DNA from 3 places in the Sinobaca sp. H24 genome. Region 3 is predicted to be linked to each of the others. Evidence: a T-box and tRNA genes for the amino acid it is inferred to sense, from the RefSeq annotation. Region 3 holds a T-box; the other regions hold tRNA genes.

Region 1 (6,662 bases), on a different contig from region 3:
TAGCTCACTAGTCGAGTGACTCTGCGCCGAAAATGTACCGGGGCTAAATGCGGTACCGAAGCTGTGGAGGATCCCCCATCGGGGGATCGTGGTAGGGGAGCGTTCCAGGGGCTGTAAAGCCAGACCGTGAGGACTGGTGGAGCGCCTGGAAGTGAGAATGCCGGTATGAGTAACGAAAAGAAGGGTGAGAATCCCTTCCGTCGAAAACCCAAGGTTTCCTGAGGAAGGTTCGTCCGCTCAGGGTTAGTCGGGTCCTAAGCCGAGGCCGAAAGGCGTAGGCGATGGAAAACAGGTTTAAATTCCTGTACCACCTCCTTTCCATTTGAGCAATGGGGGGACGCAGGAAGGTAGGGCAAGCGTGCTGCTGGATATGCACGTCCAAGCCGTTAGGCCGAAGAGCAGGCAAATCCGCTCTTCATCAAGGCTGAGCGGCGATGGCGAGGGAAATTAAGTACCGAAGTTCCCGATCCTACACTGCCAAGAAAAGCCTCTAGCGAGGAAAAAGGTGCCCGTACCGCAAACCGACACAGGTGGGTGGGATGAGAATTCTAAGACGCGCGGGAGAACTCTCGTTAAGGAACTCGGCAAAATGACCCCGTAACTTCGGGAGAAGGGGTGCTCTTTCGGGTGAATAGCCCAGGAGAGCCGCAGTGAAAAGGCCCAAGCGACTGTTTATCAAAAACACAGGTCTCTGCGAAGCCGCAAGGCGAAGTATAGGGGCTGACACCTGCCCGGTGCTGGAAGGTTAAGAGGAGAGGTTATCCCCTTTGGGGAGAAGCTTTGAATTGAAGCCCCAGTAAACGGCGGCCGTAACTATAACGGTCCTAAGGTAGCGAAATTCCTTGTCGGGTAAGTTCCGACCCGCACGAAAGGTGCAACGACTTGGGCACTGTCTCAACGAGAGACCCGGTGAAATTATATTACCTGTGAAGATGCAGGTTACCCGCGACAGGACGGAAAGACCCCATGGAGCTTTACTGTAGCTTGATATTGGATGGTTGTACTGCTTGTACAGGATAGGTAGGAGCCTTGGAAGCCGGACCGCTAGGTTCGGTGGAGGCATTGGTGGGATACTACCCTGGCTGTACGACTATTCTAACCTCGGTCCGTGATCCGGATCAGGAACAGTGTCAGGTGGGCAGTTTGACTGGGGCGGTCGCCTCCTAAACAGTAACGGAGGCGCCCAAAGGTTCCCTCAGAATGGTTGGAAATCATTCGCAGAGTGCAAAGGCAAAAGGGAGCTTGACTGCGAGACCTACAAGTCGAGCAGAGACGAAAGTCGGGCTTAGTGATCCGGCGGTCCCGTATGGAAGGGCCGTCGCTCAACGGATAAAAGCTACCCTGGGGATAACAGGCTTATCTCCCCCAAGAGTCCACATCGACGGGGAGGTTTGGCACCTCGATGTCGGCTCATCGCATCCTGGGGCTGAAGTAGGTCCCAAGGGTTGGGCTGTTCGCCCATTAAAGCGGTACGCGAGCTGGGTTCAGAACGTCGTGAGACAGTTCGGTCCCTATCCGTCGCGGGCGTTGGAAATTTGAGAGGAGCTGTCCTTAGTACGAGAGGACCGGGATGGACACACCGCTGGTGTACCAGTTGTTCCGCCAGGAGCATCGCTGGGTAGCTACGTGTGGACGGGATAAGTGCTGAAAGCATCTAAGCATGAAGCCCCCCTCGAGATGAGATTTCCCATCACGCAAGTGAGTAAGATCCCTTGGAGATGACAAGGTAGATAGGTTTGAGGTGGACGTGCGGCGACGCATGGAGCTGACAATACTAATCGATCGAGGACTTATCCAACAACTTTTTCCATTCGGATGTCGCTATCCAGTTTTGAAGGAACCAGCCTTGTCCGGTGACGATAGCCAAGAGGTCCCACCCGTTCCCATGCCGAACACGGAAGTTAAGCTCTTGTGCGCTGATGATAATTGGGGGGCGACCCCCTGTGAAAGTAGGACGTTGCCGGGCTTTATATTATTCCACAGTAGCTCAGTGGTAGAGCTATCGGCTGTTAACCGATCGGTCGCAGGTTCGAATCCTGCCTGTGGAGCCAATGGAGAGCTGTCCGAGTGGCCGAAGGAGCACGATTGGAAATCGTGTAGGCGGTGTTAACCCGTCTCGAGGGTTCGAATCCCTCGCTCTCCGCCATTACATAATAGCTTTTAGGCCCGTTGGTCAAGTGGTTAAGACACCGCCCTTTCACGGCGGTATCACGGGTTCGAATCCCGTACGGGTCACCAATAATGGAGGATTAGCTCAGCTGGGAGAGCACCTGCCTTACAAGCAGGGGGTCGGCAGTTCGATCCTGTCATCCTCCACCATTATTTACAACATCGCGGGGTAGAGCAGCCTGGTAGCTCGTCGGGCTCATAACCCGGAGGTCGGAGGTTCAAATCCTCCCCCCGCAACCAAAATGGTCCGGTAGTTCAGTTGGTTAGAATGCCTGCCTGTCACGCAGGAGGTCGCGGGTTCGAGTCCCGTCCGGACCGCCATTTTATTTTTAAAGAAGTAGTTGTATTTTTCTATTGATACAGTATAAACTGTTCATAGAGAAAATATATGTATGGCTCGATAGCTCAGTCGGTAGAGCAGTGGACTGAAAATCCACGTGTCGGCGGTTCGATTCCGTCTCGAGCCACCACTTTTTTATGCCGGTCTAGCTCAATTGGTAGAGCAACTGACTTGTAATCAGTAGGTTGAGGGTTCAAGTCCTTTGGCCGGCACCATGTGGAGGGGTAGCGAAGTTGGCCAAACGCGGCAGACTGTAAATCTGCTCCCTCTGGGTTCGGCGGTTCGAGTCCGTCCCCCTCCACCATTTTTTATTCATATATAGGGGTATAGTTTAACGGCTAGAACGGCGGTCTCCAAAACCGCAGATGTGGGTTCGATTCCTACTACCCCTGCCAATATTAATTATGGCGGTTGTGGCGAAGTGGTTAACGCACCGGATTGTGGTTCCGGCATTCGTGGGTTCGATTCCCATCAGCCGCCCCATTTTTGTATTGGGCTATGGCCAAGCGGTAAGGCATCGGACTTTGACTCCGTGATGCGCTGGTTCGAATCCAGCTAGCCCAGCCATTTATGCGGAAATAGCTCAGTGGTAGAGCACCACCTTGCCAAGGTGGGGGTCGCGGGTTCGAATCCCGTTTTCCGCTCCATTTTTTAACGCGAGTCCCACACATAAAAGACCGCATTTCATAAATGGCGGCATAGCCAAGTGGTAAGGCAGGGGTCTGCAAAACCCCTATTCCCCGGTTCAAATCCGGGTGTCGCCTCCATACATCATTTTTACCTTTATAACCTGCCGGGGTGGTGGAATTGGCAGACACACAGGACTTAAAATCCTGCGGAGGGTGTACCTCCGTGCCGGTTCGAGTCCGGCCCTCGGCACCAACTTCATTAATTCATTGATATGGCGGTGTGGCGGAATTGGCAGACGCGCACGACTCAAAATCGTGTTCTTAACAGAGTGCCGGTTCGATCCCGGCCACCGCTACCATTCATTTAATAGCAGCTCAACAGCTCCCACTGCCGGGAGCTGTTTTTTATATTTTTGAGTGGAAATAATACAAAATCCTGGGCTGTTTCATGATATACTTAGAGAAATCACATATATTCATAATAGTAAGAATTTTCTAATTAATTTCCTTTTACATAAAAAGGGGGAATGCATATGAAGCCGGTCAAATCAAAAACGTCCATAAAGACAAGAGATCTGCATAAAGACCTGCATATTAACTATACACTGACACATACGATTCATTCGACAGTATTTATAACGTTTTTTTTCGAACAGAACGATAAAGAAGACTTTAAAACGATTATTTTAGAGCGGCTTCCCTCGAATTACCGGGCTTATATCGAAGGTAATATTAGAAACTGGTTCACGATTCCTGAAGAGATAAATGTGTATATTCATCATCGATATTAATAATAAAAACACACCCAGGAATGGATGTGTTTTTATTGTTTAGGTTGTTTTCTGAAAGGAGAAAACCGTCTGTTCATCATCTAAGATGGCGACGTCAGCTTCTCCACTGTGAATTTGATGAAACATTTTGGCAGAAGCTGCTAAAAGCTTTTCCGCCTCTTTTTTTGAAAGAGAAGGGGGAAGATAAAATAATTGAAGTGCCTCTGTAGTTTCCGTTGTTGTTTTTGTCCGGTTGGAATCGACAATCGGGCTTCCAAAGGCTCCAATATCGTCGGAAGAAACGATCTTATCTTTAAATGTATTGGTTCTTCCATTTAGTCCTTCGTACGTGTCGGCTTCTTCGCCGATTTTTACCGTAACCGTACCTTTTAATGCAGAAGCGTCATAAATACCGGCAGGAAGCATATATTGAATAGAAAAAAAGTTGTTTAAGTCAACGGCAGAATGAACAAAAGAAAGGTTTCCGTTTTTCTTTACCGCCCGCGCAAGAGATTCATGAGAAGGGCGGTACCTGGACGGATCTGTACCTGCTGCTTTAAAAATATGGCGCCACTCTGCGATGCCTTCTTTTTCTATAAGCGGCAGATCCTGCAGTTCAGTGTGAAGCGTTTCCTGGTAAAATTGAAGACGGCCTTTAATCATTTTAGGAGATTCCCCAACTATGATATCCTTATAATAGATTGCTCCTACTTTCAGTCCGGGAGCGGCATGTAGTAAAGATTGATCGAGCAGGACATGTGTTAACATCGAAAAACTCCTTTGTGTCTTAATAAAATGAGTTTACTATAGTATGGAATGAAGAAAAAGGGGAGACGGCGATTGCCAGGAGAAACACTGAAAGAAAAAATCACATCCTACGCAAAAGAAGTTGGCATTGATAAAGTTGGATTTGCATCAGCTGATCCATTTCTAACATTAAAAGACAGGCTGATCACGCAGCAGGAACTTCAGTACCAGTCAGGTTTTGAAGAGAAGGATATAGAGAAAAGAACCCATCCTTCCCTTCTTATGGAGGAAGGCCGAACGATTATTTCTATAGCGCTGGCCTATCCCTCCAAATTAAAAGATGCCCCTAAAAGCAAAAAAGGAGACAGGCGCGGTCTCTTCTGTCGTGCATCCTGGGGAGAGGATTATCACCACGTATTACGAGATCGTCTCAGCAAACTCGAACAGTATGTGAAAGAATTAGATCCACAGGCGCAGTGCCGATCAATGGTGGACACAGGAGAGCTCTCAGACAGAGCAGTCGCAGAAAGGGCAGGTATCGGGTGGAGCGCTAAAAACTGTGCCATTATCACTCCGGAATTTGGTTCCTACGTGTATCTGGGGGAAATGCTTACATCACTTGTGATTGAGCCGGACATTCCGCTGACAGATCAATGCGGCTCCTGCAATATCTGTGTTGATGCCTGTCCGACAGATGCTCTAATTCAGGGAGGACAGCTTGATGCTAATAAATGCATTGCTTTTTTAACACAGACAAAAGATATGCTTCCAGAACGATACCGGAAAAAGATCGGTAACCGGATATATGGCTGCGATACGTGCCAGCAGGTGTGTCCAAAAAACAAAGGGATCGACTTTCATCATCAGAAAGAATTTGAACCGGATCCGGAAACGGTGAAGCCGAATCTGAACTCACTTCTGCATATGAGCAATAAAGAGTTTAAAGAACGTTTCGGGTCTATTGCCGGTTCATGGAGAGGAAAAAAACCAATTCAGCGCAATGCAGTTATCGCTTTGGGCAACTTTAAAGAAGAATCCGCCGTGCCGGAGCTTGTCGAATTAATAAAAAGTGATCCGAGACCGGTCATCCGTTCCTCCTGTGCATGGACACTCGGGCAGATTGCCACCCCTGAGGCCGTGGTAGGGCTGGAGGAAGCCTATATGCTTGAACAGGAAGCAGAGGTGCTGACAGAACTGGAAACGGCGCTTGGCCTGCAGTGAATACAGAAAGGGGATGCTTGAATGAAAGATATGCTGTATTATACAGAGGTGACCAGTCCTATCGGTCCGCTGACGCTGTTTTCCTCCCATAAAGGGCTGATGGCCGTAAAGTTCGCCAATGCTGAAGAAGCAGTGCCTTTATTTAATATATGGGCATTGAAGGTAAGAGGTGCTGATTTTGAATTGGAAGAAAGTGCATCAGCGCTTAAGGAAGCAATGAAGCAGCTCAATGAATATTTTAATGGGGAACGAAAGGACTTTTCAATTACGTATGATTTAGAGGGCACACCGTTTCAAAAAGCCGTATGGGAAGCACTCATTGATGTCCCTTACGGAAAAACGGCCTCATATAAAGAAATTGCGGCGTCTGCAGGCTCAGAGAAAGCTGTAAGAGCCGTAGGAAACGCCAACAACAAAAACCCAATCCCTATCATGATACCGTGTCACCGCATTATAGGAAGCAATGGGGCGCTTGTAGGGTACGGCGGCGGAATGAACAAAAAAATCTATCTGCTGGAAATGGAAAAAGAACAGATGAAACTACAGTTGGAAACTAAGTAGGCACGAGAGAAAGGAAACATGAAATGAGCAACCATATCGTACTTTATCAGCCGGAGATTCCAGCCAACACTGGGAACATAGCAAGAACCTGTGCAGGCACCGGCACACATCTCCACCTGATTCGCCCTCTTGGATTTTCCACTGAGGATAAAATGCTTAAAGAGCCGGCTGTGACTACTGGCCGGATGTTAAGATACATTATTACGATTCGTTTGATGAATTAAC
Region 2 (6,662 bases), on a different contig from region 3:
AACAGCCCGGTAGCCGAAATCGCTGATCCTCCGGAGTGGATCCTGAGTACGGCGGGACACGAGAAATCCCGTCGGAATCCGGGAGGACCATCTCCCAAGGCTAAATACTCCCTAGTGACCGATAGTGAACCAGTACCGTGAGGGAAAGGTGAAAAGCACCCCGGAAGGGGAGTGAAACAGATCCTGAAACCGTGTGCCTACAAGTAGTCGAAGCCCGTTTATGGGTGACGGCGTGCCTTTTGTAGAATGAACCGGCGAGTTACGATCGTATGCCAGGTTAAGCCGAAGAGGCGGAGCCGCAGCGAAAGCGAGTCTTCAACGGCGTATTAGTATGCGGTCGTAGACCCGAAACCGGGTGATCTACCCATGTCCAGGGTGAAGGTAGGGTAACACCTACTGGAGGCCCGAACCCACGCAAGTTGAAAATTGCGGGGATGAGGTGTGGGTAGCGGTGAAATGCCAATCGAACTCGGAGATAGCTGGTTCTCCCCGAAATAGCTTTAGGGCTAGCCTCGGATTAGAGTCCTGGAGGTAGAGCACTGATTGGACGAGGGGCCCTTCCCGGGTTACCGAATTCAGTCAAACTCCGAATGCCAGAGACTTGTTGTCCGGGAGTCAGACTGCGAGTGCTAAGATCCGTAGTCGAGAGGGAAACAGCCCAGACCACCAGCTAAGGTCCCTAAATCCGCATTAAGTGGAAAAGGATGTGGAGTTGCTTAGACAACTAGGATGTTGGCTTAGAAGCAGCCACCATTGAAAGAGTGCGTAATAGCTCACTAGTCGAGTGACTCTGCGCCGAAAATGTACCGGGGCTAAATGCGGTACCGAAGCTGTGGAGGATCCCCCTGGGGGATCGTGGTAGGGGAGCGTTCCAGGGGCCGTAAAGCCAGACCGTGAGGACTGGTGGAGCGCCTGGAAGTGAGAATGCCGGTATGAGTAACGAAAAGAAGGGTGAGAATCCCTTCCGTCGAAAACCCAAGGTTTCCTGAGGAAGGTTCGTCCGCTCAGGGTTAGTCGGGTCCTAAGCCGAGGCCGAAAGGCGTAGGCGATGGAAAACAGGTTTAAATTCCTGTACCACCTCCTTTCCATTTGAGCAATGGGGGGACGCAGGAAGGTAGGGCAAGCGTGCTGCTGGATATGCACGTCCAAGCCGTTAGGCCGAAGAGCAGGCAAATCCGCTCTTCATCAAGGCTGAGCGGCGATGGCGAGGGAAATTAAGTACCGAAGTTCCCGATCCTACACTGCCAAGAAAAGCCTCTAGCGAGGAAAAAGGTGCCCGTACCGCAAACCGACACAGGTGGGTGGGATGAGAATTCTAAGACGCGCGGGAGAACTCTCGTTAAGGAACTCGGCAAAATGACCCCGTAACTTCGGGAGAAGGGGTGCTCTTTCGGGTGAATAGCCCAGGAGAGCCGCAGTGAAAAGGCCCAAGCGACTGTTTATCAAAAACACAGGTCTCTGCGAAGCCGCAAGGCGAAGTATAGGGGCTGACACCTGCCCGGTGCTGGAAGGTTAAGAGGAGAGGTTATCCCCTTCGGGGAGAAGCTTTGAATTGAAGCCCCAGTAAACGGCGGCCGTAACTATAACGGTCCTAAGGTAGCGAAATTCCTTGTCGGGTAAGTTCCGACCCGCACGAAAGGTGCAACGACTTGGGCACTGTCTCAACGAGAGACCCGGTGAAATTATATTACCTGTGAAGATGCAGGTTACCCGCGACAGGACGGAAAGACCCCATGGAGCTTTACTGTAGCTTGATATTGGATGGTTGTACTGCTTGTACAGGATAGGTAGGAGCCTTGGAAACCGGACCGCTAGGTTCGGTGGAGGCGTTGGTGGGATACTACCCTGGCTGTACGACTATTCTAACCTCGGTCCGTGATCCGGATCAGGACAGTGTCAGGTGGGCAGTTTGACTGGGGCGGTCGCCTCCTAAACAGTAACGGAGGCGCCCAAAGGTTCCCTCAGAATGGTTGGAAATCATTCGCAGAGTGCAAAGGCAAAAGGGAGCTTGACTGCGAGACCTACAAGTCGAGCAGAGACGAAAGTCGGGCTTAGTGATCCGGCGGTCCCGTATGGAAGGGCCGTCGCTCAACGGATAAAAGCTACCCTGGGGATAACAGGCTTATCTCCCCCAAGAGTCCACATCGACGGGGAGGTTTGGCACCTCGATGTCGGCTCATCGCATCCTGGGGCTGAAGTAGGTCCCAAGGGTTGGGCTGTTCGCCCATTAAAGCGGTACGCGAGCTGGGTTCAGAACGTCGTGAGACAGTTCGGTCCCTATCCGTCGCGGGCGTTGGAAATTTGAGAGGAGCTGTCCTTAGTACGAGAGGACCGGGATGGACACACCGCTGGTGTACCAGTTGTTCCGCCAGGAGCATCGCTGGGTAGCTACGTGTGGACGGGATAAGTGCTGAAAGCATCTAAGCATGAAGCCCCCCTCGAGATGAGATTTCCCATCACGCAAGTGAGTAAGATCCCTTGGAGATGACAAGGTAGATAGGTCTGAGGTGGACGTGCGGCGACGCATGCAGCTGACAGATACTAATCGATCGAGGACTTATCCAAACACTTTTTCCATTCGGATGTCGCTATCCAGTTTTGAAGGAACCACCGGTTCCGATGTTGTCCGGTGACAACGGCCAAGAGGTCCCACCCGTTCCCATGCCGAACACGGAAGTTAAGCTCTTGTGCGCCGATGATAATTGGGGGGCGACCCCCTGTGAAAGTAGGACGTTGCCGGGCTTTATAATATTCCACAGTAGCTCAGTGGTAGAGCTATCGGCTGTTAACCGATCGGTCGCAGGTTCGAATCCTGCCTGTGGAGCCAATGGAGAGCTGTCCGAGTGGCCGAAGGAGCACGATTGGAAATCGTGTAGGCGGTGTTAACCCGTCTCGAGGGTTCGAATCCCTCGCTCTCCGCCATTACATATAGTTTTAGGCCCGTTGGTCAAGTGGTTAAGACACCGCCCTTTCACGGCGGTATCACGGGTTCGAATCCCGTACGGGTCACCAAATAATGGAGGATTAGCTCAGCTGGGAGAGCACCTGCCTTACAAGCAGGGGGTCGGCAGTTCGATCCTGTCATCCTCCACCATTTTTTATACATCGCGGGGTAGAGCAGCCTGGTAGCTCGTCGGGCTCATAACCCGGAGGTCGGAGGTTCAAATCCTCCCCCCGCAACCAAAATGGTCCGGTAGTTCAGTTGGTTAGAATGCCTGCCTGTCACGCAGGAGGTCGCGGGTTCGAGTCCCGTCCGGACCGCCATTTTATTTTTAAAGAAGTAGTTGTATTTTTCTAGTGACAGTATAAACTGTTCATAGAGAAAATATAAGCATGGCTCGATAGCTCAGTCGGTAGAGCAGTGGACTGAAAATCCACGTGTCGGCGGTTCGATTCCGTCTCGAGCCACCACTTTTTTTGCCGGTCTAGCTCAATTGGTAGAGCAACTGACTTGTAATCAGTAGGTTGAGGGTTCAAGTCCTTTGGCCGGCACCATGTGGAGGGGTAGCGAAGTTGGCCAAACGCGGCAGACTGTAAATCTGCTCCCTCTGGGTTCGGCGGTTCGAGTCCGTCCCCCTCCACCATTTTTATTCATATAGGGGTATAGTTTAACGGCTAGAACGGCGGTCTCCAAAACCGCAGATGTGGGTTCGATTCCTACTACCCCTGCCAATATTAATTATGGCGGTTGTGGCGAAGTGGTTAACGCACCGGATTGTGGTTCCGGCATTCGTGGGTTCGATTCCCATCAGCCGCCCCATTTTTATGTTGGGCTATGGCCAAGCGGTAAGGCATCGGACTTTGACTCCGTGATGCGCTGGTTCGAATCCAGCTAGCCCAGCCATTTATGCGGAAATAGCTCAGTGGTAGAGCACCACCTTGCCAAGGTGGGGGTCGCGGGTTCGAATCCCGTTTTCCGCTCCATTTTTAACGCGAGTCACACATAAAAGACCGCATTTCATAAATGGCGGCATAGCCAAGTGGTAAGGCAGGGGTCTGCAAAACCCCTATTCCCCGGTTCAAATCCGGGTGTCGCCTCCATACATCATTTTTCCTTTTAAACCTGCCGGGGTGGTGGAATTGGCAGACACACAGGACTTAAAATCCTGCGGAGGGTGTACCTCCGTGCCGGTTCGAGTCCGGCCCTCGGCACCAACTTCATTAATTTACTGACTTGGCGGTGTGGCGGAATTGGCAGACGCGCACGACTCAAAATCGTGTTCCAGAGTGCCGGTTCGATCCCGGCCACCGCTACCACTCATTTAATTATACGTAAACAGGTCCCGCTGCCGGGAGCTGTTTTTTTTTCTGTTGGTGGAAATAATGCAAAATACTAGATGATTTCATGATATAATAAAGAAATCATATATATTCATAATAGTAAGAATTTTCTAAATAATTTCCTTTTACATAAAAAGGGGGAATGCATATGAAACCTATAAAACCAGTTAAATCAAAAACATCTATAAAAACAAAAGATCTGCATGAAGACCTCCACATTAACTATACGTTAACACATACTATTCATTCGACGGTATTTGTGACATTTTTTTTCGAACAGAATGAGATTGAAGATTTTAAAACGATTATTTTAGAACGTCTTCCTGCAAATCACCAGACTTACATTGAAGAGAATATGAGAAAGTGGTTTGAAATTGCTGAGGAAATCAACCTGCATATTCATCACAAATATTAAACAATAAAACACACCCAGAGATGGATGTGTTTTGTTGTGTATATCGTTTTTAAAAAGAGAAAGCCGGCTGTTCTGCATCTAGAATGATAGTGGAAGCTTCTCCACTGTGTATTTGATGAAACATTTTTGAGGAGGCTGCCAAAAGCTTTACCGCTTCTTCTTTTGGAAGAGAGGGAGGAAGATAGAAAAGCTGGAGTGCTTCTTTACTTTCTATTGTTGTTTTTGTCCGGTGGGAATCAACAATAGGGCTTCCAAATGCTCCTTTATCATCAGCAGAAACAATTTTTCCTTCAAAATTATTGTCTCTTCCATTTAGTCCTTCATATGTATCGCTTTCCCCGCCGACTTTTATCGTTACGGTTCCATGTAATGCAGAAGCATCGTAAATTCCAACAGGAAGCATATACTGGATGGAAAAAAAGTTGTTTAAATCAACGGCAGAATGAACAAAAGAAAGAGCTCCGGTTTTTTTCACTGTTCGTGCCAGTGATTCATGGGAAGGGCGGTATCTGGAAGGATCGGTGCCAATCGCCTTGAAAATTTTCCTCCATTCTAAAATACCTTCTTTTTCTGTCAGAGGCAGCTCCTGCAGTTCCGTATGCATGGTTTCCTGATAAAACTGCAGCCGGCCTTTAATCATTTTAGGGGAGTCCCCAACTATGATATCCTTATAGTGAATCACTCCAATTTTTAGTCCGGGAGCTGTATCGAGTAAAGATTTATCGAGCAGGATTTGTTTAATCATATAAAAACTCCTTTGTCTCTTAATAAAATGAGTTTACTATAGTATGGAATGAAGAAAAAGGGGAGACGGCGATTGCCTGAAGAAACGCTGAAAGAAAAATCATATCCTACGCCAAAGAGATCGGTATTGATAAGGTTGGATTCGCTTCCGCCGATCCATTTCTAACGTTAAAAGATAGACTGATTACGCAGCAGCAGCTTCAGTATCAGTCTGGATTTGAAGAAAAAGATATAGAAAAAAGAACCCATCCCTCGCTGCTTATGGAAGAGGGAAGAACGATCATTTCTATTGCTCTTGCCTATCCGTCTAAATTAAAAAATGCACCCAAAAGTATAAAAGGAGACAGGCGGGGTATATTCTGTCGTGCTTCCTGGGGAGAAGACTATCATAACGTATTACGTAAGCGCCTCAGCAAGCTGGAAGAGTACGTGAAAGAATTAGATCCACAGGCACAGTGCCGGTCCATGGTGGACACAGGAGAGCTCTCAGACAGAGCGGTAGCTGAAAGAGCAGGTATCGGCTGGAGTGCTAAAAAACTGTGCAGTTATTACCCCGGAGTTTGGTTCCTATGTGTACCTGGGTGAAATGCTCACTACGCTTGCCATCGAGCCGGATGTTCCGTTGACTGATCAATGCGGATCGTGCAATATATGCGTCGATGCCTGTCCGACAGATGCCCTGATCCAGGGAGGACAGCTTGATGCCAATAAATGCATTGCGTTTTTTAACGCAGACAAAAATATGCTGCCGGAAAGATACCGCAAAAAAATCGGTAACCGTATATACGGGTGTGACACCTGCCAGCAGGTATGTCCAAAAAAACAAAGGGGTGGACTTTCACACCAAAAAGAATTCGAACCGGATCCGGAAACGGTTAAGCCTAATTTAAATTCCCTTCTGCATATGAGCAATAAAGAATTTAAAGAACGATTTGGTTCCATCGCTGGTTCATGGAGAGGCAAAAAGCCGATCCAACGTAACGCCGTTATGTGCATTAGGAAACTTTAAGAGGAATCTGCTGTGCCGGAACTTAATGAATTAATTAAAAATGATCCAAGACCAGTGATCCGCTCGTCCTGTGCATGGACTCTGGGACAAATTGGCACCCATGAAGCAATTGTAGGATTGGAAGAAGCTTATATGCTTGAACAGGAGTCCGAGGTTCTGGCGGAGCTGGAAACGGCTCTTGGTCTTCCAGTGAAATAGAAAAGGGGATGCTTG
Region 3 (6,662 bases):
CTGAGCCGGAGGAGTCATCCGTTTCTGAACCTGATCCATTGGTATCGGCGGGTTCTTCCACAGGGACTTCTTCCTGCGGTTCTTCTGGAGTTTCTTCCGGTTCAGGGGCTGGTTCTTCCGGTTCCTCCGGAGTCTCTGGTTCTTCAGCAGGTTCAGGAGAAGAATCCTCTTCAGCCGGTGGGGCAGTATTATTATCTGAAGGTGTCTGTTCTTCACTGCCGCCGTTTTCGGAAGAGTTTTCCTCTTCATTTGAACCATCGCTGCTTCCAGAATCTTCTTCATTTGGAGAATTGTTTTCGTCGTTATTTTCTTCTGCTGGACTTTCTTCAGTTGATTCCTGTTCAGTGCTGTTTGTTTCATCTTCTGTAGTAGAAGGACTTTCTTCAGAAGAGTCTTCCGATTCTCCAGAACCTTCGTCCGGCGTATTGGAAGGCGAAGATTCAGTGCTTTCGTCTTCTGAGCTTTCATCATTACTTGATTCATCATCGTTTTCTGTCTCCGTTGTGCCGGATGAAATGTCTGTGCTTGCAGAATTAGAAGATTCTCTTCCACGGGTATCTACGGCTCTTACAGTGAAAGTACCGGATCCAACGCTCGCGGATGTGTTGTCTTTTCCTACAACAGTATCTTCAACACTGCTGCCTTCATATATCCTGTAGCCGACAATATCATCATCCGGATGTTCCGACCAGGTAAGCTCGTCTCCGCTGCCTGATACCCCTGAAACAGTAGAAGGGTCTCTTTCATTATCAGGTGCTTCCCGGTCCACCGTAATATCTCCTATATCTTCAGGGAAATACTCTGCCGGGTTATCAATATCTTCGAAGTAATCTTCATCCATAATAATTCCTGATAGAGTAAAGTCATCCGGTGTTTCATCGTAGGCAGTGTAGGTGCTTCCGTCAATTTCTACGAGGTCGCCTTCCTGCAGGCTGTCGTCTTCTTCCGTTGGTACAAACTCTTCATTCATTAAATCTGTTACAGCGAGTCCGGCTTCTTCACACATCGGAGAAACAAGCAGGCCGGATAAACCGCATATTTCCTGTTCAACGATTCCATCAGGTTCTTCAAAGGTGCTGTCTGTATTTACAGCATCAGGGTTTGCTTCGTTTGCAGCATTCATCAAGTCCGCCCATATATTCTGGGTTCGTTCGCTGTAGGAATAGCCGTTGTAGGGGCTTTCCAGCTGATTCTGCTGTTCACGGTTATCATAGCCAAGCCAGATGCCCATCGTGACTTCCGGGTTCATTCCTACAAACCAGGCATCTACCTGATCGGTTGTCGTACCGGTTTTTCCGGCCCAGTCTCCGTCAACATCGAGGTAAGAAGAAAGCTGTGAGGCTGTACCAGGTGATTCAAGAACATCACGGAGCATATCAACCATTAAATAGCTCGTTTGTGGTGAAAATATTTCTGTTTCTTCCGTTTCATGTTCGTACGTTACTTCTCCGTCATTTTTCTTTTCAATACGTTCTACCATATAACTCTCATGGTACTGGCCTTCATTAGCAAACGTTGAAAAAGCGTTCGTATTCTGCGATACGGTAACACCGTTCTCCAGTCCGCCCAAAGCAGTTGATTCAACGGGTTCCTCTTCAGAAAGTCTCGTGAAGCCAAGACTTTCCAGATGATCTTTAGCTTCCTCCTGTTCCAGTTCCCAGAAGCTTCTGACCGCAGGGATATTCTGCGAGCGCTGAAGTGCTTCGCGGACCGGGATAAAGCCCTCGAAATCACTGCCTGCATTGTTGATCTCCGTTCCGGTAGTATAGTCTGTCGGTACATCTGCTACAGTAGAACCTGGATGCAGTTCGCCACTATCCAGCAGAGGACCGTAGGAAAGAAGCGGTTTCATCGTGGAGCCGTTCTGTCTGAACGTTTGTGTAGCATGATTTAAATTTTGGGTTTCATAATCCCTGCCGCCGACAAAACTGATGATGGCTCCTGTTTGATTATTAATCATCATTGCGCCGACTTCTTCCTGTTCGGTGATGTCGCCATTTGTGCGGTCCGGTCCGAACCATGTAGAGCTTTCAATGGATTCCTGCATGCCGTCATATATACTTTTATCTACCGTAATATGAATATCATATCCGCCGATGGCGAGATCCTCTCTGGCATCCGCTGTATATTGTTCAAGCGTCTGCTCGCGTTCCTCTTCATCCATTGCATCGAGATCTACATCGTCTTCTTCAAGCATCTGCTCGCGCAGAACTGTCGATGCTTCTCTTTGGACTTCACTTGTGATATAAGGATATTCATCTGTAACGGTATCACTTGGCTCTGCTAAATTTTCTTCAATATCATAAGCCATTGCTTCTTCGTACTCTTCTTCAGAAATGTAGCCTTTTTCATTCATATCATTTAATACGCGGTTTTTACGATTAATGCCTGCTTCGAATTCGTCTTTGACTGTCCCATTGTTTTCAAACGGAGTATACCCGTACGGGTTTTGAGGCATGCCTGCAATAAAGGCAGCCTGGGCAATATTGAGTTCTGAAGCATCTACTCCAAATACTCCTTCGGCAGCAGACTGGGCGCCGGCGATATTTAAGCCGTTTGCATTTCGGCCGAAAGGCACCAGATTGAGGTAGGCTTCCAGAATTTCTTCTTTGCTCAGGTATCCTTCAAGACGAAGGGCAAGAAGAATTTCTTTTGCTTTTCTTTCGAAGCTTACTTCGTTGGTTAAAATTTGATTTTTAATAACCTGCTGGGTTAACGTACTGCCCCCGGTCTGGGTGCCTGCGTTGCTTATTTCCTGATATGTAGCCCGGAGCAATGCAGTCGGCACAATGCCGTCGTGATCATAAAAATCTTCATCTTCCGTAGCAATGATTGCATCTACGAGATTATCGGAGATATCTTCAAGTGGTACCTGCTTTCTTTCAATATCGGCAGGAACGTTGCCAAGCGATTCACCACCGGCAAAATACATATCACTGGCCTGCTCATAATCATAAATTTCCGCACGCATTTCCTCTTCATTCAGTGCTTCCTGATCATCGACCAGCGATACAAAAAAGCCGGCACCGACCGATCCGATAAAAAGGATAGACGAAATAGCAGCAATAACAGCAACAAGAACAATATTTATAATAATATTGGAACGGGAATAGGATTCCTCTCCCAGCTGTTTTCCTCTAAACCAATCTACTCGTTTATTTGCTTTGTATAAAAAATTTTTCATGCAGCGACCCCCTAAATTTCTAGCTCATTATAGCATAAAAAAGACCTATATTTAAACTAGAGACCATCGGCATCAATGCTTGACATCTTAGAAAAAACGGTGTTAAATGGTGATTATCGTAAATAATACAAAAGCGCAGACGAAATGAAGTAGCTTTTTAATCCCTGTAACAGAGAGCCGGCGGCTGGTGAAAGCCGGTACATATTAAAAAGTGAATTACGTTATCCGAGCTTCTTTAGTAAATGAAGACGGCGGCCGCCGTTAACGGCTTGAGTGAAAAGCTTTGCTTTTAAAAAAGGGTGGTACCGCGGTAAACATCGTCCCTTTTATTAAAAGCGGGCTTTTTTTATTTGTCTGATAGCCGCAGTGTACGAGTGTTTAAATCAAAAAGGAGAGACATAATGACTATTTTACAGGATTTGGAACAAAGAGGACTAGTAAATCAGGTTACTGACAGGGAAGGGCTGGAGGCACTTTTAAGCGAAGAATCCATTACGCTGTACTGTGGATTCGATCCAACAGGCGACAGCCTTCATATCGGTCACCTGCTTACTATTATTACGATGCGCCGGTTTCAGCTGGCCGGACACAAACCGCTTGCTTTAGTAGGAGGCGCAACAGGATTTATTGGCGATCCGAGCGGGAAAAGCGTTGAACGGTCGCTGAATGAAGAAGACGTAGTAAAAATGTACAGCGAGAGAATCCGCAGCCAGCTGCAGAAGCATCTTGATTTTACGGGAGACTATGGAGCAGAGATTGTAAACAATTTCGACTGGATTGGGGAAATGAGCGTTATTACGTTTTTACGGGATGTCGGAAAGCATTTTGGCGTCAACTATATGCTTTCTAAAGAATCAGTAGAATCAAGAATTAAGAATGGTATTTCTTTTACAGAGTTCAGTTACCAGATTCTTCAATCCCTGGATTATCTCCATTTGTTTAAAGAAAAAAACTGCCGCCTGCAGATCGGCGGCAGCGACCAGTGGGGAAATATTACGGCAGGGCTTGAGCTTATCCGCAGAAAAAGTGCGGATGAAGAGCAGAAAGCCGAAGCATTTGGCTTCACCATCCCCCTTGTTACAAAAGCAGACGGCACAAAGTTTGGTAAAACAGAAGGAGGAGCAATCTGGCTCGATCCGTCTAAAACAACGCCATATGAGTTTTACCAGTTCTTAATAAATACAGATGATAGAGACGTTATTAAGTTTCTGCACTACTTTACGTTCCTTCCGGCGGAAGAAATAAAAGAATATGAGCAAAAAATGCAGGAAGCACCGGAAAAAAGAGAAGCTCAGCAGAAGCTGGCTGAAGAACTTACAGCATTTGTCCACAGTAAAGAAGCAGTAGAGCAGGCGCAGAATATCTCCGCAGCCTTATTTGGGGGGGCGATGTGAAGAAGCTTTCCGCTGAAGAAATCGCCCAGGGATTTAAAGATGTTCCTACCCATGAGGCAGGGGCGGAGGAAGAACCTGGTTTAATTGATACGCTTGTTGAAGCCAAACTGTCGCCTTCCAAACGACAGGCTAGAGAAGATATTACAAACGGAGCTGTATATATAAATGGTGACCGGTGCACTGACCTGCAAAAGCAATTATCCGCAGAAGATAAAATAGGCGGTATGTACACTATTGTTAGAAGAGGAAAAAAAGAAATACGCGCTGGTATCATTTAAATAGAAAAAAGCAGACAAACCGGCTGCTTCAGGCTGTTGAAAAAGACAAAAAATAGTTATTTTTATACAAAACCTTTACAGGAGATGCTTTCCGCAGGCCATGCCTCAGCTAAAGAGGAAAAACGCCTCTTTAACTTCTTCTATGGCTGTTCTGCAGGAGTTATCCTTGTTTATTTTCTTTTCACAAAAAACTTTAAAAATATTCGAGATCATTTATGGATATACAAAATGGAACACTTTCTCGACAATCTGAAGCAGCCAAACCGGCTGCTTTTTTATTTGGCTCTGAAAAACCAGGAATATAACGTGTTCTTTATCTGTCCTATGACTGTTCCTTAAAGGAGCGGACTGCTGGTTATTAAATAGAATACGGACGATATAAAATAAAAAAAAGCAGCCCGCCGGCTGCTTTTCTTTATTAACGGGAATACCACTCAACAATAAGGGCTTCCGTAATTTCTGCAGGAAGTTCAGAACGCTCTGGGTAACGATCAAGCGAACCTTCCATTTTTTCTTCGTCAAAGCTGACGAAATCAGGCTTGTAGCTGTTTACATCCAAAGCTTCTTTAATAGAAGTAAGGTTGCGTGACTTTTCGCGAAGACCGATTACCTGGCCTGGCTTTAAGCGGTAAGAAGGAATATCTACACGCTTACCGTCAACAGTTACGTGACCGTGGGAAACGAGCTGGCGTGAACCACGGCGCGTACGTGCAAGACCGAGGCGGTACACGATGTTGTCAAGGCGTGCTTCAAGAAGAACCATGAAGTTTTCGCCGTGAACACCCTGCATTTTGCCTGCGATTTCGAAAGTGCGGTGGAACTGACGCTCATTTAAGCCGTACATGAAACGAAGCTTCTGCTTTTCCTGAAGCTGAAGGCCGTATTCAGTAAGCTTTTTGCGTTGTGTTGGTCCGTGCTCACCTGGTGCATAAGGTCTTTTTTCTAATTCTTTTCCTGTGCCGTTAAGAGAAATTCCATAACGACGTGACTTTTTCCAAGATGGTCCTGTATAACGTGACATACAAGTAATCTCCTTTATAATAAAATAGTTGAAAAAGAGCAACGTTGGCAATCTCCCGCTATGCCCATTTTATTTTCATGTATCTTCACCTCGACAGCTGGAGGGTACGCAATACACCTTACACTCCTAAAGAGCATAGGAAAAAATGTAGAAATATCGAACATGGCAGGCTTACCCTGGCTGTCTTTTTGCACAAAGACCATTATATCCTTTTAAAGCTGTCAAGTCAATAGAAGGAAAGCATGTTAAATATGCTTTAAAAGAACAGCAGCGAATTCTTCCAAAATCTTCTGGTCTTTTCTGAAAAACGATTTTGTTCCGGGCTGTCCACGTCGAGTACTCCGAGAAGGATACCGTTTTTTACAAGAGGTACGACGATTTCAGAAGCGGAGGCGCTGTCGCAGGCAATATGCCCCGGAAAAGCATGGACATCTTCAACGCGCTGCGTTTCAAACGTCTGAGCGGCCGTGCCGCATACTCCTTTTCCTATGGCAATACGAACGCAGGCCGGAAGACCCTGGAAAGGGCCTAGAATAAGTTCATTCTCTTTTTGGGAATACAAATAAAACCCGGCCCAGTTGACTGAAGAGAAGTGCTGGTACAGTAAGGCAGAAGCATTGGCCAGGTTAGCTGTTTGATCGGTTTCTCCTTCCAGAAGGGCATCAAGTTGTTTGTTTATAAGGTGCAGCGGGGCGGTATGCATATTCATATCTCCTTTATTTATAAATGAATGTTTTTATTAATATAAAGATCCGTAACGCCTTGAAACAGCTCAGCGGGCTGAT

Evidence for each region. The T-box of region 3 lies ahead of tyrS (tyrosine--tRNA ligase). A T-box ahead of a tRNA ligase gene usually reads a tRNA of that ligase, here a tRNA-Tyr.
Region 1: it encodes a tRNA-Tyr, which carries the amino acid that the T-box ahead of tyrS (tyrosine--tRNA ligase) is inferred to sense. The anticodon was not compared.
Region 2: it encodes a tRNA-Tyr, which carries the amino acid that the T-box ahead of tyrS (tyrosine--tRNA ligase) is inferred to sense. The anticodon was not compared.

What each region holds. Positions count from the first base shown of each region.
Region 1 is NZ_JALBWT010000021.1:29,607-36,268, reverse strand. It holds rRNA gene MMY81_RS21710 (23S ribosomal RNA) at 1-1,798, shown strand, start outside; rRNA gene rrf (5S ribosomal RNA) at 1,850-1,966, shown strand; tRNA gene MMY81_RS21700 (tRNA-Asn) at 1,977-2,051, shown strand; tRNA gene MMY81_RS21695 (tRNA-Ser) at 2,054-2,146, shown strand; tRNA gene MMY81_RS21690 (tRNA-Glu) at 2,164-2,238, shown strand; tRNA gene MMY81_RS21685 (tRNA-Val) at 2,244-2,319, shown strand; tRNA gene MMY81_RS21680 (tRNA-Met) at 2,333-2,409, shown strand; tRNA gene MMY81_RS21675 (tRNA-Asp) at 2,414-2,490, shown strand; tRNA gene MMY81_RS21670 (tRNA-Phe) at 2,564-2,639, shown strand; tRNA gene MMY81_RS21665 (tRNA-Thr) at 2,649-2,724, shown strand; tRNA gene MMY81_RS21660 (tRNA-Tyr) at 2,728-2,813, shown strand; tRNA gene MMY81_RS21655 (tRNA-Trp) at 2,830-2,904, shown strand; tRNA gene MMY81_RS21650 (tRNA-His) at 2,917-2,992, shown strand; tRNA gene MMY81_RS21645 (tRNA-Gln) at 3,002-3,076, shown strand; tRNA gene MMY81_RS21640 (tRNA-Gly) at 3,082-3,156, shown strand; tRNA gene MMY81_RS21635 (tRNA-Cys) at 3,202-3,276, shown strand; tRNA gene MMY81_RS21630 (tRNA-Leu) at 3,302-3,391, shown strand; tRNA gene MMY81_RS21625 (tRNA-Leu) at 3,413-3,497, shown strand; gene MMY81_RS21620 (hypothetical protein) at 3,672-3,929, shown strand; gene MMY81_RS21615 (B3/B4 domain-containing protein) at 3,969-4,676, opposite strand; gene queG (tRNA epoxyqueuosine(34) reductase QueG) at 4,749-5,876, shown strand; gene MMY81_RS21605 (methylated-DNA--[protein]-cysteine S-methyltransferase) at 5,898-6,437, shown strand; partial or broken gene MMY81_RS21600 (tRNA (cytidine(34)-2'-O)-methyltransferase) at 6,461-6,662, shown strand, end outside.
Region 2 is NZ_JALBWT010000016.1:79,838-86,499, forward strand. It holds rRNA gene MMY81_RS18890 (23S ribosomal RNA) at 1-2,565, shown strand, start outside; rRNA gene rrf (5S ribosomal RNA) at 2,626-2,742, shown strand; tRNA gene MMY81_RS18900 (tRNA-Asn) at 2,753-2,827, shown strand; tRNA gene MMY81_RS18905 (tRNA-Ser) at 2,830-2,922, shown strand; tRNA gene MMY81_RS18910 (tRNA-Glu) at 2,938-3,012, shown strand; tRNA gene MMY81_RS18915 (tRNA-Val) at 3,019-3,094, shown strand; tRNA gene MMY81_RS18920 (tRNA-Met) at 3,107-3,183, shown strand; tRNA gene MMY81_RS18925 (tRNA-Asp) at 3,188-3,264, shown strand; tRNA gene MMY81_RS18930 (tRNA-Phe) at 3,336-3,411, shown strand; tRNA gene MMY81_RS18935 (tRNA-Thr) at 3,420-3,495, shown strand; tRNA gene MMY81_RS18940 (tRNA-Tyr) at 3,499-3,584, shown strand; tRNA gene MMY81_RS18945 (tRNA-Trp) at 3,598-3,672, shown strand; tRNA gene MMY81_RS18950 (tRNA-His) at 3,685-3,760, shown strand; tRNA gene MMY81_RS18955 (tRNA-Gln) at 3,770-3,844, shown strand; tRNA gene MMY81_RS18960 (tRNA-Gly) at 3,850-3,924, shown strand; tRNA gene MMY81_RS18965 (tRNA-Cys) at 3,967-4,041, shown strand; tRNA gene MMY81_RS18970 (tRNA-Leu) at 4,066-4,155, shown strand; tRNA gene MMY81_RS18975 (tRNA-Leu) at 4,177-4,257, shown strand; gene MMY81_RS18980 (hypothetical protein) at 4,430-4,696, shown strand; gene MMY81_RS18985 (B3/B4 domain-containing protein) at 4,746-5,441, opposite strand; partial or broken gene queG (tRNA epoxyqueuosine(34) reductase QueG) at 5,540-6,647, shown strand.
Region 3 is NZ_JALBWT010000011.1:35,959-42,620, reverse strand. It holds gene MMY81_RS15270 (transglycosylase domain-containing protein) at 1-3,184, opposite strand, end outside; T-box leader at 3,312-3,512, shown strand; partial or broken gene tyrS (tyrosine--tRNA ligase) at 3,583-4,860, shown strand; gene rpsD (30S ribosomal protein S4) at 5,275-5,877, opposite strand; partial or broken gene MMY81_RS15255 (GAF domain-containing protein) at 6,123-6,586, opposite strand; gene MMY81_RS34090 (PHP domain-containing protein) at 6,598-6,662, opposite strand, start outside.